DNA from 2 places in the Camelimonas sp. ID_303_24 genome. Region 1 is predicted to be linked to the other one. Evidence: riboswitches for the same ligand, from Rfam matches in the RefSeq annotation. Region 1 holds a riboswitch; the other holds the start of a gene.
The links. Region 1 has a riboswitch for cobalamin ahead of ACERNI_RS02195 (TonB-dependent receptor plug domain-containing protein). Riboswitches for the same ligand answer to the same signal wherever they lie in the genome.
Positions count from the first base shown of each region.

Region 2: another riboswitch for cobalamin. It lies ahead of ACERNI_RS09820 (TonB-dependent receptor); the one in region 1 lies ahead of ACERNI_RS02195 (TonB-dependent receptor plug domain-containing protein).

Region 1 covers NZ_JBLLJM010000002.1:376,220-379,625, reverse strand. Annotated here, with positions in the region: gene ACERNI_RS02205 (hybrid sensor histidine kinase/response regulator) at 1-798, shown strand, start outside; gene ACERNI_RS02200 (response regulator) at 761-1,672, shown strand; cobalamin riboswitch at 1,713-1,914, shown strand; gene ACERNI_RS02195 (TonB-dependent receptor plug domain-containing protein) at 2,029-3,406, shown strand, end outside.
Region 2 covers NZ_JBLLJM010000007.1:185,694-189,099, reverse strand. Annotated here, with positions in the region: gene ACERNI_RS09830 (ABC transporter ATP-binding protein) at 1-341, shown strand, start outside; gene ACERNI_RS09825 (DsbA family protein) at 347-1,006, shown strand; cobalamin riboswitch at 1,132-1,328, shown strand; gene ACERNI_RS09820 (TonB-dependent receptor) at 1,529-3,406, shown strand, end outside.

The DNA.
Region 1 (3,406 bases):
CCGGGCCTTGGCTCCCGCTTCACCGTCCGCCTGATGTTGCCGGCCGAGCATGTCGCCCCGCGCGAGGGAAGCCATGGTCCCGTGGTGCTGCACGAACCGCCGGCGCTGCAGCCGACGCCAGGCGCCGGCGACATCCTGGTGGTGGATGACGACGCCGCGCAGATCTGTCTGGCGAAAACCCATCTGGAGCCGCTTGGCTTCACCGTCCACGCCGCCTCAAGCGCCGAGGCCGGGCTGGCGCTGTTGCAGGATGACGCCCGGCCCATCCGGCCCAGGCTGTTCCTGCTCGATGTCGATCTGCCCGGCATGAACGGCGTCGAGCTGGCCCGGCGGTTGCGCCGAAACGGCCATCATGCGACCCCGGTGCTGTTCATCACCGGCCATGCCCGCGAGGCGGACGCGCTGGTCGGCGACGACCAGGCTCCGGACAGCGTGCTGGTGAAACCCTACCGGCTTGACGATCTGTCGGCGCGCATCGCCAGGCTGCTTGGCGATGGAGATGGAGATGGAGATGGCGATGGAGATGGCGGAGGCGCGGACAGCGCCCGCCCGGAGCGTGCGCCGGCCATCGCGGCCGGCGGCGGCCCAGCGTCCGCCGCCGAATTGATACGCCTGGCGGAGGAGGGGCGCGCCACGGCGTTGCGCAAGGCCCTGGCCAATCCGCCGCCATGGCTCGACCGCGGCGCGCTCGACAAAATCCGCGCCGCGCTGGATGTCTTCGATCTCCCGGCCATCGCCCGCGTGTTAAGGGAACGCAACCATGAACCCGCAGGATCTGATCATACTGGTCGTGGATGACGACCCGGCCGCCCTCAACGCCATCTGCATGGCGCTGGAGGAGTCCGGCTGTGTCGCCATTGTCGCCCGCGACGGCGCCGGCGCCCTCGATCTGGCGGCGCGGGTGACGCCGGACCTTGTGCTGCTCGATGCGGTGATGCCGGGCATGGACGGGTTCGAGACCTGCCGGCGGCTCAAGTCCGGCCCCCAGGCGGTGGATGCGCCGGTGATCTTCATGACCGGGCTGGGCGATCCCGCCGACGTCTTGCGCGGGCTGGAGGCGGGGGGCGTCGATTATGTGGTCAAACCGATCAATCATGAGGTGCTGCTGGCCCGCATCACCGTTCACGCGCTCAATGCCCGGCGCATGCGGCTGGCCTCCGGCGCTCTCGACCAGGCTGGCCGCCCGGTGCTGGCGGCGGAAGCTGACGGCCGGGTGGTGTGGGCCACGCCCGGCGCGGCGCAACTGTTCGCCGGCGATGCGGGCGCGCCGGCGGGCGGGATCAACCTGCCGCCGGCGATCCGCCTGTGGTTGTGCGCCGTGGCAGGCCGTCCGGTTTCCGAGGCGCAGCCCCTGCGCTGCGATGGCATACGTCTCACCTGCCTGGGGCGCGGCCGGCGCGGCGAGATCATCATCCAGGCGCACGCTGGCGAGGAGGGCGACGACATCGCCCGCCTGCAAGGCCGTTTCGGCCTGACCGCCCGGGAGGCGGAGGCGCTGGTGTGGCTGACCGCCGGCAAGACCAACCAGGAGATCGCCGAAAATCTGGGCCTGTCGCGCCGCACCGTCGACAAGCACCTGGAGCAGGTGCTGGAAAAGCTCGGCGTCGACAACAGGACAGCGGCGGCAATCGTCGCCGACCGCTTTCTGGAGCATGCGCGCCAGCCGGCCTGAAGCTCCGCCACCCGCGGAATTGACACTGGCGTCGCCGCGTCCTACTCCGGCCGGCGACGGTTCCATTGAATGGATCAAAAGGGAACGCAGTGCGGCTGTTTTTTCAGCCAATTCTGTGGCTGCCCCCGCAACTGTAAGCGGCGAATCTTCCGCCATGGCGCCACTGGAAACCTCGGTTCCGGGAAGGCGGCGGCAGGTAACGACCCGCGAGTCAGGAGACCTGCCGTCAGCCGTGGTCACACGCGAGCCCATGGAGCGGGGTGCTTCTGTGGCGGGTGGTTTCCGGAGCTCGCCCTGGCGGGTGACGGGGAGCCCTGTTCGCGGTGACGCGCCACAGGCGTCCCGCCGGGGTTCAGATGTTGTTGTCTTCTTCCACCGCCAGCTTCCATCGCCATGCGCGCCGCCAGGTTCTGGCCGGCTGCTCCGCCGCCGCGCTGTTGGCCCTCGCGCCCCAGGCCGGGAATGCTCAGGCTCAGAGCCCCCAGTCCCAGAGCCTCGAGTCCCAGAGCACCCAGGTCCAGAATGCGGGCGCCGCGCCCGCGCGATCTGGCGCCGCGAACGCCCCCAGCGCCCTGCCGGCCGATGTGATCCAGCTCGACACCATCAGCGTCACCGCCAACACCACGCCCACGGACCTGAGCAAGGTGGGCAGCGCCGTCACCGTGATTTCCGGCGAGGAACTGCAGCGCCAGCAGATCCGCTTCGTTCCGGACGCCCTGCGTCTGGTTCCGGGCGTGGCTGTCAGCCGGTCGGGGCCGGTGGGCAAGCAGACCGAGGTGCGCATACGCGGCTCGGAGTCCAACCAGACCCTGGTCATGATTGACGGCGTTGTGGTCAATAATCCGGCGACGGGCTCGGAGTATGACCTGACCAATCTGCTCACCGATGAGGTGGAGCGCATCGAGGTGCTGCGCGGCCCGCAGAGCGCCCTTTATGGCTCAGACGCCGTCGGCGGCGTCATCAATGTCATCACCAAAAAGGGCTCGGGCAAGCCGCGCTTCAGCACGCGCATCGAGGGCGGCTCGCGCCAGACCATCAATGGCGCCTCCAGCGTCAGCTATGGCGATGAGCGGTTCAATTTCGCCATCAGCGCCAATGGCTTCAGCACGGACGGCTTCTCGTCCGCCGATCGTCGCTACGGCAATTTCGAGAACGACGGCTACCGTAACGGCGGCGGCTACGCCAAGTTCGGTTTCAGCCCCAATGAATATCTCGAAGTCAACCTCATGGGCCGTTACACGAAGTTCTTCAACAAGACCGACGGCTATGCCGGCGGCGTCGGCGCCTATGACGACAATTCCGATGCGAAGGGCGAGCAGGTCTTCGGCCGGGCCGAAGCGAAGCTGAAGCTGCTGGACGGCCGCTGGAACCACACTTTCGCCGCCACGCGCAGCGACCAGAGCGGCGAATACCGCCTGGACAGGCAGCCCGATGGCAATACGCGCGGAACGGTTTCGCGCTACGAATACAAGACGGACCTGCGTTTCGACACGCCGTCGTTCCTCGACGCCTCGCACATTGTCACTTTCGCCGCCCAGCACAAGGACGAGCGCTACCGCACCAACAGCACCTGGGCGAACCTTGACCAGTCCATGGCGTCCACTGGCCTCGTCGGCCAGTATCAGGGCACGTTCCGCAATCTGACGGTGACCGCCAGCGTGCGCCACGACAACAACGACATCTTCAAGGACGCGACGACCTACCGCTTCACCGGCGCCTACCGCATCGACGAAA
Region 2 (3,406 bases), on a different contig from region 1:
CGCGCCTTGCCGAGCGCCGGCGCCAGGACGCCACCACCATGTCCGGCGGCGAACAGCAGATGTGCGCCATCGCGCGCGGCCTGATGGCGGCGCCGCGCCTGCTGCTGATTGATGAACTGTCGCTTGGCCTTGCGCCGGCGGTCGTCGACCAGCTGGTGACAACGCTTGAGCGGGTGCGCGCTGAGGGGACCAGCATTCTTCTGGTTGAGCAGGACGTGGGCATCGCGCTGGAACTGGCCGATTTCGTATATGTCATGGACCAGGGCCGCACGGTCCGGCGCGGTCCTGCGGATGAGATCGCCGCCGACCCGTCCATTATCGCCGCTTATATGGGAACCTGAGCGCCATGGCTGCATCCCGTCCGCACATCGACTATTACTTCAGCTTCATCTCGCTGTGGTCCTACATCGGCAGCCTGACGTTTCAGGATCTGGTGCGGCGGCACAATGCAGAGGTCGTCTACAAGCCGGTCAACCTGCTGCAGGTGTTCGCCGCCGGAGGCGGCAAGCCGGTGAAGGAACGCCCCCTGCAGCGCCAGGCCTACCGCTTTGTCGAGATGCAGCGCTGGAAGGACATTCGCGGCATTCCGCTGGTGCTTGAGCCAAGGTTCTATCCGGCCGACCCGTCGCTCGGCCATCGCATGCTGCTGAACGCCATCGCGGATGGCGCCGAAGTGGCCCCCTTCGCGCACGCCGGCCTGAAGGCGGTCTGGGCCGATGAACTGGACATCGCCGATCCGGCGACGCTTGTGCGCCTCGCCAATGCCAGCGGGCTCGACGGCGCAGCGCTGCTGGCCCGCGCCGAAGATGCCGGCGTGCGCCAGCGCGAGGCGGAGCTGACGGAGGAAGCGATCGCGCGGCAGATGTTCGGCGCGCCGTATTATTTCTACCGCGATGAGCCGTTCTGGGGGCAGGACCGGCTGGAAATGCTCGACGGCGTGCTGGCAAGCGGGCGCGCGCCAATACCAATGCGCAACCTCGGCGGGGAGCGCGCGCCTTCAGGGTGACCGGGATTTTTTCCAGGAGTTTTTCCCAAGGATTTCCGTCAGGAAGCCTGCTTCCCGCGCTGGCCCCGGCCACCCTGACCGGCGCGCATCAGAAAAATCCGCTTGTCTTTGCCGCCATCCGGCCATATTGCCATCGACCTGATGGTTCCCCTTTGGGGATGAAAAGGGAATGCAGTTGGCCTAACGGCCACAAGCTGCAGCTGCCCCCGCAACTGTAAGCGGCGAGTTTCTCACCTTTGCGCCACTGGCCTAGCGGCTCCGGGAAGGCGGTGAGAAGCGGTGACCCGCGAGCCAGGAGACCTGCCGTCGCACGTGTTGTCGCACGCGAACGCATCGGGCGGGGTGCACCGGTGGTAGGCGGATTGCCCCTGCCATGGCGGCTGGGCAATGAGACTGCAAGTTCGCGGTGACGCGTCAATATTGTCGCCGGAGCCGCGTCTCATGTATTCCGCTTTCCCCCGTCCTCCGCGTTTCGCGGATGCCGCCCATTTGCGCCAGACAACCGCCTGCAGCGCCGCCGCCATGGCGGCCATCCTCCTGGCAAACGCCGCCGCCGCGCAGGAAGCGCCAGCAGCCACCGTGGTGCTTGACCCGATCCAGGTGGTTGGCCAGCAGGCCGCCGGCGCCGGCCCCAATCTCAACGTCCCCAGCAACGCCGGCAGCCGCCTTGGCCTGACGCCGCTGGAGACGCCGGCCAGCGTCGACATCATTTCCGGCCAGGTGATCCGCGAGCGCGGCCAGAACAGCCTGGCGGAAGCCGTCACCCAGAACGCCACCGGCTTCAGCTATATGGGTACGCCCGGCAACGGCTTCGTGTCGTTTTCGTCGCGCGGTTTCACCGGCGTCACCTCGGTGACCACGCTGTATGACGGCATCAGGCTCTACCCTGGCCAGGGCACGGTCACTTTCCCCTTCGACACCTGGACCGTCGCGCAGATCGACGTGCTGCGCGGGCCGGCGGCGGTGCTGTATGGCGAAGGCGCTATTGGCGGCGCCATCAATGTCATTCCCAAAAAGCCGCTGTTCGACAGCCGCCGCAATGAGGCCCGCGTCTTCATCGGCAGCAACGGGCAGGCAGGCCTTGCGGCGGGATCGGCGGGCCCCATCAATGAAAACCTCGCCTACAGTCTCGACGTCTCCGGCGTGCGCGGCGATGGCTGGATGGAGCGCGGCGAATACAAAAGCCTGGCCTTCTCCGGCGCGCTGGCCTGGCGGCCCACCGACGCCCTGACCTTCACCCTCTCCCATGATGGCGGCTATAACGAACCCAGCCGCTATTTTGGAACGCCCCTGCGCACGGCGGGCGTCATGGAAAAGTCGTGGATCCGGCAAAATTACAACGTCCGCGACAGCGACATCTGGTTCAACGACAACATCACCCAGTTGCGGGCAGAGTGGAAACCGAATGAGGCGTTCTCCCTGCGCGCCGTGGGCTATTATCTGACCAGCGACCGCTTCTGGCAGAATGCCGAGAGCTACCGCTGGAACGCCGCGACAGGGCTGATTGACCGGCCGACCGGCAACTGGATCGCCATCAAGCAGGAGCAGGAACAGTTTGGCGGCCGCGTCGACGCGACGTTCCGCACCACGGTCTTTGGCATGGCCAACGAAACCGTCGTCGGCTTCGACGCCAACAATTTCCGCTTCAGCCGCCTGAACAACAACGGCTACGCGGCGCCGAAGCTCAATCCGTCGCTGACGCCATTCGGCTTCGACCCAGGTTTCTGGGGTACGACCAGCGTCTATGATCGCGAATACCGCTCGACGACGCAGCAATATTCGCTGTTTCTCGACAACCGCCTGAAGGTGACCGATAATTTCTCGGTCGTCGCCGGGCTGCGCTATGACAACCCGGAAGTTGACTACCGCAACCTGCGCAATGGTACGCAGGCTAGCGCCACGCTGGACTCGGTTGGCTGGCGCGCTGGAGCCATCTACGAGCCGATCAAGAATCTGGCGTTCTACGCCCAGTATTCGGAAGCCTCAGACCCGGTGACGTCGATCCTGTCGCTGCCGCCCGCCTCCGCCGGATACAAGCTGTCCTCCGGCAAACAGGTTGAAGTGGGCGTGAAGCAGAGCCTGTGGGATGGCCGCCTGGAATGGACTCTCGCCGGCTATTACATCGTCAAGAAAGACCTGCTGTCGCGCGATCCCAACAACCCCGCCGTCACCCAGCAGGTAGGCCAGCAGTCCTCACGCGGCGTCGAAGCGTCGGTGGGGCTGGAGCTGGGCCACGGCTGGCGCATCGACGCCAACGGCACATTGCTGGACGCGCAATATGACGATTTCAACGAATCCGTTGGCGGCGTCAGTGTCAGCCGCAAGGGCAAGACGCCCGCCGGCGTACCGGAAGCGGTGGCCAATCTCTGGGTGAGCTGGCGTTTCGCCGAGCAGTGGAAG